DNA from 2 places in the Chromobacterium vaccinii genome. Region 1 is predicted to be linked to the other one. Evidence: predicted binding sites of a transcription regulator. Region 1 holds the regulator's gene; the other holds the start of a gene.
The links. Region 1 encodes FNR, which switches genes on or off when oxygen is low (the NO sensors DNR and NnrR bind a similar motif). Its sites were predicted from a motif close to TTGATNNNNATCAA; they were not measured.

Region 2: pflB (formate C-acetyltransferase) is a predicted target of FNR. The motif match lies at 3,912-3,925, and genes of this name have one in related genera.

Annotation. Positions count from the first base shown of each region.
Region 1 is NZ_CP017707.1:1,964,167-1,971,334, reverse strand. It holds gene BKX93_RS09145 (methyl-accepting chemotaxis protein) at 1-1,786, opposite strand, end outside; gene hemN (oxygen-independent coproporphyrinogen III oxidase) at 1,965-3,371, opposite strand; gene fnr (fumarate/nitrate reduction transcriptional regulator Fnr) at 3,475-4,221, shown strand; gene BKX93_RS09130 (DUF1853 family protein) at 4,269-5,180, opposite strand; gene BKX93_RS09125 (RNA methyltransferase) at 5,170-5,931, opposite strand; gene BKX93_RS09120 (inositol monophosphatase family protein) at 6,077-6,868, shown strand; gene BKX93_RS09115 (multicopper oxidase family protein) at 7,028-7,168, shown strand, end outside.
Region 2 is NZ_CP017707.1:4,312,640-4,319,807, reverse strand. It holds gene BKX93_RS20090 (copper homeostasis protein CutC) at 1-492, opposite strand, end outside; gene pflA (pyruvate formate-lyase-activating protein) at 606-1,385, opposite strand; gene pflB (formate C-acetyltransferase) at 1,508-3,835, opposite strand; gene BKX93_RS20075 (formate transporter FocA) at 4,106-4,888, opposite strand; gene BKX93_RS20070 (HAAAP family serine/threonine permease) at 5,992-7,168, shown strand, end outside.

The DNA.
Region 1 (7,168 bases):
TGCTGGTGCCGGCCTCGCGGGCGCGCTGCTGGCCGTCCATGATGGCCTTCATGCCCAGCTGCATGCTGTCGTTGCCTTTTTGCGCGGTGTTCTGGATCTGGTTGACGATATTGCTGATCTCGGTGGTGGACAGCGCGGTGCGTTCCGCCAGCTTTCTCACTTCGTCGGCGACCACGGCGAAGCCGCGGCCCATCTCGCCGGCGCGCGCCGCCTCGATCGCCGCGTTCAGCGCCAGCAGATTGGTCTGTTCGGCCACGTCGCGGATCACGTCGACGATGCCGGCGATGGATTCGGATTGCTTGCCCAGATCGGTGATGGTGTCCGACACCGATGAGACGTCGCGCACGATGCCGTCCATGCTGCTGGCGGTGGCGGCGATGACCCGGTTGCCGTCCGACGAGCGGCTGGCGGCGTCGGTGGACAACCGGTCGGCCTGTTCGGATTGCGTCGCGCATTCCGACAAGCTGGTGCTCAACTGCTCTATCGACGCGGCCATGCTGGCGGCCGCCTCGTTCTGCCGGGCGCTGCCGGCGGTGATGCTCTGCGCGCTGTGCGCCATCGCGTCGGCGGCCCGATTGACCTCGCTCGAGGTGTCCAGCAACTGGGTCACGGTCTCGCGCAGCTGGTTGCGCATCTGGCGGATCGCCGCCAGCAGGCTGAGGTCGTCCCGGTCGCGAAGATGGATGCGGGTGTCCAGCCGGCCCGCCGCCAGCTGTTCCACCACTTGCTGCACATAAAGCGGCTCTCCGCCCAACTGCAGCGTGATGGACAGGTAGAGTTGGTGGAACAGGAAGATGGCCAGCAGCATGGAGGCGACGCCGATGGCGATATAGGTGTCGCGCTGGCTGGCGGTGCGGTCTATCCGCGCCTGCAGCAACTGGTCCAGCTGTTTCAGGCCGGCGGAGATGTAGACGGACACCGTTTCGGCGCCGGCGGCGCTGTGTCCCGCCACTTTCAGGCCGGCGGCGCCGGTCTTGCCGCCGACAGCGTCGTCTATCGCCGGCAGCTGGCTTTTGAGCGTCGCCGCCAGCTTGTCCGCCTGGGCCGACATGTCCGGCTTCAGGCTGGCGTTGTAGGCCACGGCCTTGGTGATGTCGCTGGCCAGGCCGTCATTGACCTCGGCGATCAGCGGCCGCAGCTCCACCAGGCGGTCGCGTTGGGCGGGATCTAGAAGATGGTTGGCCTCGGCCAGCGAGGCGATGGCGTTGGCTTCGCCCAGATGGCTGACCAGCGTGGTCAGCTTGGCGGTGGCGGCGTCCATCAGATAATAGGTGTCGATGTCCGGGTCCAGCGTCAGGTTGGAGTTGTCGCTGATGACGCCGATCAGATTGTTCAGCTTGTCGCTGAGATTGCCGTAGGCGGCGATCCATTGTGTAGGCTGGACGGACTGCGTGGCCTTCAGCTTGTCCCAGGCGGCGGCGGCGTCTTTCCAGGCGGCGTCGCTGGCCAGTTCCGGGCCCAGCCGGCCGTTGGCGTCCTGCAGCGCCTGCCATTTGGCTTGCAACTGCTGGGCGGCGGCGGGAAAGTCGTTTCTGGCCTGGGCCTCGCCCAGCGCCGCGCGCACCGCCAACTCCTGGCTATGCTGGGTCTGGGCCAGCATCGCGGTCAGCGGCTGCATGTAGGCGACGCCCACTTTTTCCTTGGCGGTGGATTCTATATTGTCCTGGTTGCTGCGGTACAGGCCGTAGACCAGATACAACAGCGCCGCGGCGAACAGCACGCCGATCACGGCGAAGCGTTGCGGGTAGCTCAGGCGCTGCATCAGCCTGACGATGGGCGTGGACATGGAGCGGCTCCTTGCGAAAGCGGGCTGCCGCGCCAATTTTCGCCCGGCACGCTTGCATACCCTTTGTATAAGTGATTTTGCTTATCACACAGGGAAAAATATCCGCTACCCGCCTTATGGGCAGTCTCGCCCGGAACGAAGGAGCGCGCCGGGGGAAAGCCCGGCGCCAAGAAGGGGGTCAGATGGTCTTGGAGTAGCGGGCGCGGGTTTCGCGTTCGCGCAGATGGCGGTCGAAGATCATCGCGATATTGCGGATCAGAAAGCGGCCCTGGGGCTCCACCATCAGGAAGTCGCCGTCGAAGGAGAGCAGGCCCTGTTGCTGGAATTCGCGTATCTGTGGCATTTCCGCCGCAAAATATTGGGCGAAATTGATGCCGTGGATTTCTTCTATCGCTTCCACCGATAGCGCGAAACGGCACATCAGGCTCTGGATGATGGTCCGGCGCAGCACGTCGTCGTTGTCCAGCGTCAGTCCGCGAACCACCGGCAGCCGGCCTTGGTCCAGCGCCGCGTAATAGCCATCCAGCGTCTTGTCGTTTTGGCTGTAACAGGAGCCCACCTTGCCGATGGAGGAGACGCCGAAGGCCAGCATGTCGCAATCGGAATGGGTGGAATAGCCCTGAAAGTTGCGTTGCAGCCGGCCCTGGCGCAGGGCGATGGCCAGCTCGTCGTCGGGCTTGGCGAAATGATCCATGCCGATGAACACGTAGCCGGCGTCGGTCAGCGTCTTCACCGCGTCTTGCAGGATGTCCAGCTTGACCGCGGCGGGCGGCAGATCCGCCTCATTGATGCGCCGCTGCGGCATGAATACGCTGGGCAGGTGGGCGTAGTTGTACAGCGACAGCCGGTCCGGATCCAGCGCCAGCGCCTTCTGCAGCGTGTCGCGCATGGTTTCGCGGCTTTGCAGCGGCAGGCCGTAGATCAGGTCCAGACTGACTGATTTGAATCCGCCTTCGCGCGCCGCTTCGATCACCGCGCGGGTTTCCTCTTCGGTCTGAATCCGGTTTACCGCGCGCTGCACCGCGGGATCGAAATCCTGTATGCCCACGCTGACGCGGTTGAAACCATATCCTGCCAATTTCAGCATGGTTTCACGTTTTACCTTGCGCGGATCAATCTCTATGGAATATTCTCCGTCGATCAGGAATTCGAAGTGGGTGCTCAGGATGCCCATCAGCCGCTCAAGCTGGGCATCGGACAGGAAGGTGGGCGTGCCGCCGCCGAAGTGCAGCTGTATCACTTTTTCCCGGATGCCCAGTTCCGCGGATACCAGGCGGATTTCCTTCTCCAGATAGTCCAGATACTGGTCCGCCTTGCCGCTATCCTTGGTGATGATCTTGTTGCAGGCGCAGTAATAACAGATGGTGTTGCAAAAAGGTATATGAGCGTACAATGATAGAGGCTTGCGGTTGGCGCCGATCTGGCGCTGACGCAATTTGTCCAGATAGTCTTGCGTCGAGAAATTAGACGTAAAACGATCTGCCGTCGGGTAGGATGTGTATCTAGGCCCCGCGCCATCCAGCCTCTCGATCAACTCGCGATCGAAGACAAAATGGGCGGGAGAGAAGGGGTGGGTAGTTTTCATGTCGTATTCGGATGGTAAAACTTCTGGAGGACTGGTAAATTTGCGAAAAATTAGTGAATTCCGCCTTGATAAGGGTCAAGCTTCGCCGGCTTGCACATACAGCATGTCTGAACAAAACCAAACCTCCCTGCATACGCTGAAAATTTCCTGCTCCAGCTGCAGCCTGCGCGAGCTATGCCTGCCTGTCGGTCTGAACCGCGAGGAAATGGGCCAGCTGGACGCGGTGATCCGCCAGAGCCGCCGCCTGAAGCGCGGCGAATACCTGTTCCGCAGCGGCGAGTCCTTCAAGTCGCTGTACGCGATTCGCACCGGCTTCTTCAAAACCTGTGTCGCCAGCCAGGATGGCCGCGAGCAGGTGACAGGCTTCCTGATGTCGGGCGAGCTGATGGGGCTGGACGGCATTTCTTCCAGCAACCACAGCTGCGACGCGGTGGCGCTGGAGGACAGCGAAGTATGCGAGCTGCCGTTCACCCGGATGGAGTCGCTGTCCCGCGACATCCCCAGCCTGCAGCACCACTTCTACCGCCTGATGAGCCGCGAGATCGTGCGCGACCAGAACGTGATGCTGCTGCTGGGCAATATGAAGGCGGAGGAGCGCATCGCCGCCTTCCTGCTGAACTTGTCGCAGCGGCTGTCCACCCGGGGCTTCGCCGCCAACGACTTCATCCTGCGCATGAGCCGGGAAGAGATCGGCAGCTTCCTCGGCCTGAAGCTGGAAACGGTCAGCCGCACGCTGTCCAAGTTCCAGCAGCAGGGCTGGATCACCGTCGATCACAAGCACATTCAGCTGGTGCTGGTAGACGAGCTGAAAAACCTGATTTCAGGCTGCATGCACGCCGACGGCCACTAAGGCTGTCCGGAATCGGCAATCAAGGCAGGCGCGACGCCTGCCTTTTTTCATGTCCGCGAGATTTTGAGCTTCAGCGCCGCAAGACGCTCGGGGTCCGGCCAGCCGGGCGGGACGGCGAAGCCGCGCGCGACCTCGCGCCACAGGCCGCCGCCTACCGCTCGCAGTTCGGCCAGCAACTGCGGCGCCGGCATCGTTTGCAGCCGCGCGCGCAGGGTGGCCTCGTCCTGCGTATCGGCTTCGGACAGCAGCGCGGGGGCGAGCCATGACAGCCTGGGCAGCCAGGCCCAGCGCGAATCGCCGCCGGCGCGCGGCCAGGGGGCGTCCCTCGGCGCGAGCCAGCCGCGCAGTTGATGGGGATTGAGCGGCGCGGGCGGAAACTGATCCGCCGGATAGAAGAACCAGCCGCAGAGCCGGGCCGCGGCGCGGCAGTCCTGAAAACCGTCCGGCAGGATGGCAAGCGCGTCGGAATGGCGGGAAAGCCGCAATTGTGTTGTGGTTTTGGTCGCTTTCAAACGCCAGGCGTCATTGAGGCCGGGACCGACCAGATCGTCGGCGGTTTCGCCCAGCGAAAGGTAAAACTTGCTGGCTGTTTCCAGATGCCAGGGCTCGCCGTCCAGCAGCAGCAGGAAGTCGAACTCTCCGATCGTCCGGCGCTCCCGGTTTATGACTTTCAGATTTTCAGCGATGAGGTCGATGTGTTTTACCTGGCGAAACCAGAAGGAGAAAAGCCGTTCGGCATATTGTCCCAGCCGTTTGGCGGGGGCGGCGGCCAGCCAGGCCTCGAGCTCGGCTGGCGCATGGTCCAGCCGGGCCAGCAGCGCCTCGCCGTCCGGCCCCAGCAATCGTTCCGGCGGCAGATCGGCGCCGCACAGCCAGGGCGAAGGAGAGGTCAGCAGAAAGGCGAGGTCGCGCACCGCCGGGCGCGCGTAGGGCAGGGCGAGGCCGGACTCAGTCGGCATCCCCGGGCCGGCCGGAGGCGGTGCGCTGCACCTGTTTGTAGAAGCCGCGCAGGATGTCGATCTCCTCGCGCAACATCCCGGCGCGGTGGAACATGGTGCGCATCCGGCGCATCAGCCGCTCGCTGTTGCGGCGCTGGAAGTAGCCGATTTCGTCCATCGCCTGTTCCAGGTGGCCGCACATGCCGTCCACCTCGCTCTGGGTCGCCGCCTCGCCCTCGGCGCGCAGGTATTCCACGTCCACGCCGGTGTGGCTGAACAGTTCGTAGGTCATCACCTGCACCGCCATCGCCAGGTTCAGCGAGAAGTAGTCGGGATTGCCGGGGATGGTCACCAGGCGGTTGCATTGCTCGACTTCCTCGATCGACAGGCCGAAGGTCTCGTTGCCGAACACCAGGGCCACCTGTTCGCCGTCGCGGGCGCGGGCGATCAATTCCGGCGTGGTCTGGCGCGGGGTGGACAGCGGCGTGGTCAATTCGCGGCGGCGGCTGGTCAGCGCGCAGGCGACGGTGACGTCGGACAGGGCCTCGGCCAGCGTGGAAACCACGGCGGCGTTTTCCAGCAGATCCACCGCGCCCGAGGCCAGCGTGTTGGCCTCGTCGCTGGGAAACACCTTGGGTTCGACCAGGTACAGGCGGCTCAAACCCATGGTTTTCATCGCGCGCGCGGCAGAGCCGATATTGCCCGGATGGTTGGGGCGGGCGAGCACCACGCGGATGTTTTTCAGAAAATCAGGTACTTGGGGTTTATTCATTGGCGTTTTCACATTAAAATAGCGGGCATATACCAAAAGCCCGCGCCCAGGCGTCGGGTTTTTTTGTTCCTTAACCCAGATTGTTACCGGCGGGTGTCGCGTCATCGACGGACACCCGCCCATCGTTCAAGTGTAGAGGCCGTCAATGCATCCGATGCTCAATGTCGCGGTTAAAGCCGCTCGCCGCGCAGGCAGTGTTATCCAGCGCGCGTCGCTCAACCTCGACGCCATCCGCGTAGAGAAGAAAAAGCACAATGACTTTGTGACCGAGGTGGATCGCGCCGCCGAAGACGCGATCATCAGCGTCATTCTCGAAGCCTATCCGAAGCACGCGATTCTAGCAGAAGAGTCCGGCGCCAAAGGCGTGGGTTCTTCCGAATACGAATGGATCATCGACCCGATCGACGGCACCACCAACTTCCTGCACGGCCATCCCCAGTACGCCATCTCGATCGCGCTGGCGCACAAGGGCCAGGTCCAGCAGGCGGTGGTCTACGACCCGAACCGCAACGATCTGTTCACCGCCTCGCGCGGCGTCGGCGCCTTCCTCAACGATCGCCGCATCCGCGTCTCCAAGCGCTTCATGATGAATGAATGCGTGATCGGCACCGGCTTCCCGGTCTCCGACCAGAGTTACCTCGACCAATACCTGGGCATGCTGAAAGATGTGATCGGCAAGACCGCCGGCGTGCGCCGCGAAGGCGCCGCGTCGCTGGACCTGTGCAACGTCGCCTGCGGCCGCACCGAAGGCTTCTTCGAGCTGAACCTGAAGCCGTGGGACATCGCGGCCGGCAGCCTGATCGTGCAGGAAGCGGGCGGCATCGTCACCGACCCCACCGGCGAGCAGGGCTGGTTCGAGTCCGGCGACATCGTCGCCGGCAGCCCGAAGGTGCTGGCCCAGTTGCTGCATCTGCTGGCGCCGCACGTAAGCAAGTAAGCGGATAGATGATCCAAACAAACGGCAGACCGCCCGGTCTGCCGTTTTTTTATGCCCGCAAGCACAGAGAGCGGAACTGTTGCCATCGCCGCGACTCTAGGTTCAATATACCCAATGGGGGTATTTAAGGCCTTAGACAGGCTCTGAATGGAGCGCGCGATGCAAAGACGTCAAATGATGCGATGGGGGGCTGCGCTGGCCCTGGCGCCGTGGTGGCTCAGGCCGGCGGCGGCCGAGTCCGCCCATGCCGGCCACGGGGCGATGGCGATGGGAGAGGCGACGCCGGATGCGACGGCCCTG
Region 2 (7,168 bases), 2.3 Mb from region 1:
GCTAGACAGCAACGCCGCGCCCTGCGGCGCGGTCGGCGCCTGGCCGGAGCTGAGCAGGCGCTTGCAACCGGCGGCGATCACCTCCTCCAGCGCCCGCTCCGGCTCGCGCGCCAAGTCGAAAGCGCGGTGAAAGGTCACCGCCATCGGCCCGGCCAAGCTGACCAACTCCCGGGTGCGGGCCGCGTCGACATCGCCGTCCGCGGTCAGCAGGCCCAGCACCACGCCGTCCAGCCCCAGGCTGCGGCAGACTTCGACATCATGCGCCATCGCGTCGAACTCCAGCGCGGAATAGAGGAAATCGCCGCCGCGCGGGCGGATGATGGCGTGCAGCTTGATCTCCAGCTTGCCGCGCGCCATCGCCAGCGTGCCGTAGGACGGCGTGGTGCCGCCCTCGCCCAGGTTGTCGCACAGCTCCACCCGCTGCGCGCCGCCTTCCTGCGCGGCGACACAGGACGCCAGCGAACCGGCGCAAATTTCCAGAATCTTGCTCATTTCCGCTCCTTTTCCTTATTCCAGACCGCCCGCAAGCGCCAAGGTGCCCCAAAAACGCAAAAACCGCCGGCGCGAAGCGCGGCGGCGGTTTGCAGGAATGGCGCAGAGAAAACTCAGGTGACTTTCATGCCCCGGCTGGCGAACAGCGCGCGCGCATGCGCGACTTGCTCGGCGGTGGGGATAGGCGTGTCATTAAGCTGGTACTCCATGCCCAGCTGCGCCCACTTGTCCTTGCCCAGTTGATGGAAGGGCAGCACTTCCACCCGCTCCACCACATCGCCGAGCGTGGCGATGAAATCGGCCAGGCGCTCGATGTCGGCGTCGCCATCGGTGAGGCCGGGCACCAGCACGTAGCGTATCCACATCTTCTTGCCCAGCCGCTGCAAACGCTGGGCGAAGTCCAGCGTCGGCTGCAAAGGCTGGCCGGTCAACGCCTGGTATTTTTCCGGATCGAAATGCTTGATGTCCAGCATCACCAGGTCGACATCGTCGAACCATTCATCCGGCACGCGCTCGTGCAGGAAGCCCTGGGTGTCCAGCGCGGTATGCAGGCCGAAGCGCTGCTTGATCGCATGGAACAGCTCGCCGACGAACTCGTGCTGCATCAGCGGCTCGCCGCCGGAAATGGTGACGCCGCCGGCGAACTTGAGGAAGCGCGCGTAAGAGGCGACTTCGGACAGCGCCTGCTCCACCGTGACCTGGCGGCCGTTGTGCAGCTTCCAGGTATCCGGGTTGTGGCAGTACAGGCAGCGGAATTGACAGCCCGAGGTGAAAAACACGAAACGCATGCCGGGGCCGTCGACGCCGGCGCCGCTTTCGGTGGAATGCAAATAGCCTATGGTTTCGGCCTTAACGCATGCTTCGGTGTGGTCTGCGGCAATAGGTGGGATCATGCCGTTTCTCCGGTGAATCTTGTGAAAAAGCGGGGCTTTCCTTTCGGACCGCCCCGCCATTGATGCGATGGTGTTTCCGCGCGGGCAAGCCTTTCGGCTGCCCGCCCTACCTTCTCTTCAGCTTACATCTTGCCGTGGAAGGTGCGGTTGATCACGTCCATCTGCTGCTCGCGGGTCAGCTTGATGAAGTTCACGGCGTAGCCCGACACGCGGATGGTCAGTTGCGGGTACAGTTCCGGGTGCTCCATCGCGTCCAGCAGGGTTTCGCGCTTGAACACGTTGACGTTGACGTGGAAGCCGCCGCCGGCGATGTGGCGCTCGCCTTCGCAATCGAACGGCGTGCAGTTGGCGCTGCTGAACTCGGTCGGGTGCGCGGAGCAGAAGCCGTCCAGGCAGTTGGCCAGGTTCAGGATGCGCTCTTCTGCGGTGTGGCCCAGCGCGTCAGGCGTGGCCGAGGCGGTCCAGCTGATGCCGTCCAGCGCGGAGTCGTACGGCAGCTTGGCCACCGAGGCGCCCGCGGCGACAAAGCCCTTCACATCGCGGCCGTTCATCGGGTTGGCGCCCGGGGAGAACGGTTCGCCGGCGCGGCGGCCGTCCGGGGTGTTGCCGGTCTTCTTGCCGTACACCACGTTGGAGGTGATGGTCAGCACCGACTGGGTCGGCTTGGAATCGCGGTAGAAGTACGGCTGGGCCTTGATCTTGTCCATGAAGGACTGGGTCAGCCACACCGCGATGTCGTCCACGCGGTCGTCGTTGTTGCCGTAAGCCGGGTAGTCGCCTTCGATCTTATAGTCGACGGCCAGGCCTTCTTCATTGCGGATGATGTGAACCTTGGCGAACTTGACGGCTGACAGCGAGTCGGCGGCCACGGACAAGCCGGCGATGCCGCAAGCCATGGTGCGGATGATGTCGCGGTCGTGCAGCGCCATTTCGATGCGTTCGTAGGCGTACTTGTCGTGCATGTAGTGGATGCAGTTCAGCGCCTTGACGTAGGTGGCGGCCAGCCAGTCCATCATCTTCTCGAACTTGGGCATCAGCTCGTCGTAGGTCAGCACGTCGCTGGTGATGGGCTCGAAGCCGTGGGCCACCAGCGCGCCGCTCTTCTCGTCGCGGCCGCCGTTGATCGCGTACAGCATGGCCTTGGCCAGGTTGGCGCGGGCGCCGAAGAACTGCATCTGCTTGCCGATCTTCATCGCCGACACGCAGCAGGCGATGCCGTAGTCGTCGCCCCAGTAAGGCAGCATCAGATCATCGTTTTCGTACTGGATGGCGCTGGTGTCGATGGAAACCTTGGCGCAGAAGTTCTTGAAGCCCTGCGGGAAGCGGGTGGACCACAGCACGGTCAGGTTCGGTTCCGGCGCCGGGCCCAGGTTGTACAGGGTGTTCAGGAAACGGAAGCTGTTCTTGGTCACCAGGGTGCGGCCGTCTTCGCCCATGCCGCCGATGGATTCGGTCACCCAGGTCGGGTCGCCGGAGAACAGCTGATCGTATTCCGGGGTGCGCAGGAAGCGGACGATGCGCAGCTTGATCACCAGATCGTCGATCATTTCTTGGGCATCAGCCTCGGTCAGCGCGCCGGCGGCGATGTCGCGCTCGATGTACACGTCCAGGAAGGTGGACACGCGGCCGAAGGACATGGCGGCGCCGTTCTGTTCCTTGACGGCGGCCAGGTAGGCGAAATACACCCATTGCACCGCTTCGCGGGCGTTGGCGGCCGGGCGGCTGATGTCGTAGCCGTACTTGGCGGCCATCTGCTTCAGTTCGTCCAGGGCGCGGAATTGCTCGGACAGCTCTTCGCGCTGACGCATCACTTCGTCGGTGAAGGTGGCGTTGTCCAGCTCGTGGAACACTTGCTGGCGCTCGGCGCGCAGGAAGTCGGTGCCGTACAGGGCCACGCGGCGATAGTCGCCGATGATGCGGCCGCGGCCATAGGCGTCCGGCAGTCCAGTGATCACGCCGGACTTGCGGCAAGCCATGATTTCCGGGGTGTAGACATCGAACACGCCCTGGTTATGGCTCTTGCGATACTTTTCCCACACTTCCTTGATCATCGGGTCCAGCTTGAAGCCAAAGGCTTCCAGACCGTTCTCGACCATGCGCAGGCCGCCGTTCGGCATGATGGCGCGCTTCAGCGGCGCGTCGGTCTGCAGGCCGACGATCACTTCATTGGCCTGGTCGATGTAACCGGCGTCGTGCGCGGTGATGGAGGAGCCGCGGTCGGCGGACACGTCCAGCACGCCCTTGGCGCGTTCCTGCTTCAGCAATTCGCCCAGGGTATCCCACAGCTTCTTGGTGCGATCGGTCGCGCCAGCCAGGAAGCTGTCGTCGCCTTCGTACGGCTGATAATTCAGCTGGATGAAGTTTCGGACATCGACCTTGCTCTGCCAATCGCCTGCGGCGAAGTCGCGCCACGGGTTGGCTTGGGTAGCATTTTGAGTGATGGCGTCCATCTGGTGCCTCCTTCTTGGCTGATCCAGTAAGTGTTAGATATTGAACACATCGTACATTCGGATTCGAAAATTTCGCTTGATCTTAGTCAAGTCAGCCCCCGCTTTCGGCGCGTTTTCGATCCCGCGGCGCAACATGCCAGATGCGTCCAATGTCCTTATTTTCTCAATGGTTTATAGCAAAATCGGCGCGGTACGCCATGTACCGCGCCGACTACATTCGAAATCGAACATCCACATGCCGTCCGCCGGCCGGAATGTTTCCCTACAGCATCAGACCGTCTTCAGCGTGTGGCGTTCCAGCTGGAACACCACCAGGCCGACGCCGATGGCGCCGCCGACAATATTGCCCAGCGTGGCCGGCACCATATTATGCAGGATGTCGCCCCACTCCAGGCCGGCCATGCCCTGCAGCTTGGCCAGCGCGAAGAAGGCCATATTGGCGATGCTGTGCTCGAAACCGGAGAAGAAGAACACGAACACCAGCAACATGATGATCAGCAAGCGCGCCGCCTCGTTGGCCAGCCGCATAGGCACCCAGACCGCCAGGCAGATCACCCAGTTGCACAGCACGCCCTTCCAGAAGATCTCCAGGAAAGACGCATGCACTTTGTGTTCCACCACGCTGAACAGCAGATGGTTGGCGGGCAGCGCGCCCATGCCGCCGGCGCCGGCCAGCACGGCGACGAACAACAGCACGCCGATCAGGTTGCCGATATACACCACCGCCCAGCTGCGCAACAGATTGCAGGTGCGGCAGCGTCCGCTCAGGCGGCCGACGGTGAAATACATCACATTGCTGGTGAACAGCTCCACCTTGCAGACGATGATGCTCACCAGCGCCACGCCGAAGAAGCCGGAAGTGGCGATGTAATAGCCGGAATCGCCGGCGGCGAAGAACACCTGGCCGAGTTTCAGGCTGACCGCGAGCACGACGGCGATCAGCGCGCCGGCCATGGCGGAACTGAGCAGATAGCGGCCGGGCTCGGACAGCAGCACTTCCTGCTTGCTGGCTGCCTCGTCGACCACGTAGGCGAGAGTGGATGGGTGGCTCATTTCGTTTCGTCTCTTCAATAGTGGGTAAGCTGGCGCAGAGCGGACGCGGGCCGGGGCCGTTCGCATCCAGTGCGACTTCCCGCAAATTTTATGTTCGTTTTAGTAAATTTGTGTTTGATAACAATCAAGACTGCATCCGGTCCTGCTTAGCGCCCGCCCGGTTGACGCCAGCCAGCGCACGATCATCCCATCCATATGCAGCGGAATAGCCGCGTAGAAGATCAAGCGATTGATTTAAAAAATAATTTGGCAATATCAGCCATCGTCTCAGGCAATCTATCCACCACAGGCTTGACTTCTCGCGGCAGGCCATGGATCAAGCCCAAGCGAGACCTGGTCGCGCTCAAGTCTGAAGCTCACTAGTTTCGAAAACAATATTGTTCATTTTTGATAATTATTTTTCACAATCGAACATTTATAACAATGCCAATAGCTGTAGATAGTACTGTTTCGAACAACTTCAATCATATTCGAACAAACAGCTCAGCTTCCCCGCGCATCGCTCCACCCACCTGGCCAAATAAACTGAAAAATTTTTTAAATTCAGTACCTTGAAAATAAAAACCTCGATTGAGGCTGGCAAATAGCCCGCGCATCCGCATGCATGACAATGCCGGTTTCCATCCTGAAACTCATCCATCCAGCCTCTCAAGGGACGCAAATTTGTTGCAGAGCAATTACTCCACACGGTAATTGATGCCAAGCTTGCCTTGCAATATGCGCGAAATGTAATAAATTGGAACAATTTATGAATTAAAGCATTTTCAAGAAATTTTATGTCTCAAAATTTTAAATAATTAAAAATAATTCCAATAAAACACATAAAGCATAATGAATCAATTCCACTTTTATCCGCCAGACTGTGTTCATTTGTTCATTTGATGACAAATTTATCTTGATTAGAATCAACTGATGTTCTTAAATGTGTACCTTTCAAACTACAAAGCACTTACGATGAGCAGCAAGTCAACCGGATAGGCATCCACCGCTCGGGATCGCGCCGGTTAGAACAGCTTTCTCCCGATGGCCTGGTTTGAAAGACAAGGCTCAGGACATCGGACCTAGTAATTGCGAAATATTCGTTTTGTAAAAGGCACCTCATCATGTCTCAAGCAATAGCCTCCACCGCTCCCCGCTCCGGCTCGTCCGGATGGACCAAGCACGACACCACCTGGATGCTCGGCCTGTACGGCACCGCCATCGGCGCCGGCGTCCTGTTCCTCCCGATCAACGCCGGCATCGGCGGCCTGTGGCCACTGATGCTGATGGCCATCCTGGCCCTGCCGCTGACCTTCTTCGCCCACCGCGGCCTGACCCGCTTCGTGTTGTCCGGCAGCAAGGAAGGCGCCGACATCACCGAAGTGGTGGAAGAGCACTTCGGCATCGGCGCCGGCAAGATCATCACCCTGCTGTATTTCTTCGCGATCTACCCGATCCTGCTGATGTACAGCGTGGCCATCACCAACACGGTGCTGTCCTTCCTCAATAACCAGCTGCACATCGAAGTGGGCAACGGCATCGCCACCCGCGCGGTGTTCTCGCTGGCGCTGATCCTGGGCCTGATGTCCATCGTGCGCCTGGGCGGCCAAGTCATCGTCAAGGCGATGAGCATCCTGGTCTACCCGTTCGTGGTGGTGCTGATGCTGCTGGCGCTGTACCTGATCCCGCAATGGAGCGACACCGCCATCCGCCATGCCGGCAGCCTCTCCGACGCGGTGTCCAGCGGCGCCTTCTACAAGACGCTGTGGCTGGCCATTCCGGTGATGGTGTTCTCGTTCAACCACTCGCCGATCATCTCGTCCTTCTCCGTCGACCAGCGCAAGCTGCACGGCGATGACGCCGAGCCGGCTTCCAGCCGCGTGCTGATCCGCGCCCACACCATGATGGTGCTGACCGTGATGTTCTTCGTGTTCAGCTGCGTGTTCAGCCTGAGCCCGGCCGACCTGGCAGCCGCCAAGGCCCAGAACATCTCCATCCTGTCCTACCTGGCCAACCACTTCCAGAACCCGGTGATGGAATGGGTCGCCCCGATCATCGCCATGGTCGCCATCAGCAAGTCCTTCCTGGGCCACTACCTGGGCGCCAAGGAAGGCTTCAACGGCCTGGTGGTCAAGCAGCTGCGCCAAAGCGGCAAGACCATCGAGTCGTCCAAGCTGGACCGCTGCACAGCCGTGTTCATGATCGTGACCTGCTGGATCATCGCCACCATCAACCCGTCCATCCTGGGCATGATCGAAACCCTGGGCGGCCCGGTGATCGCGATGCTGTTGTTCCTGATGC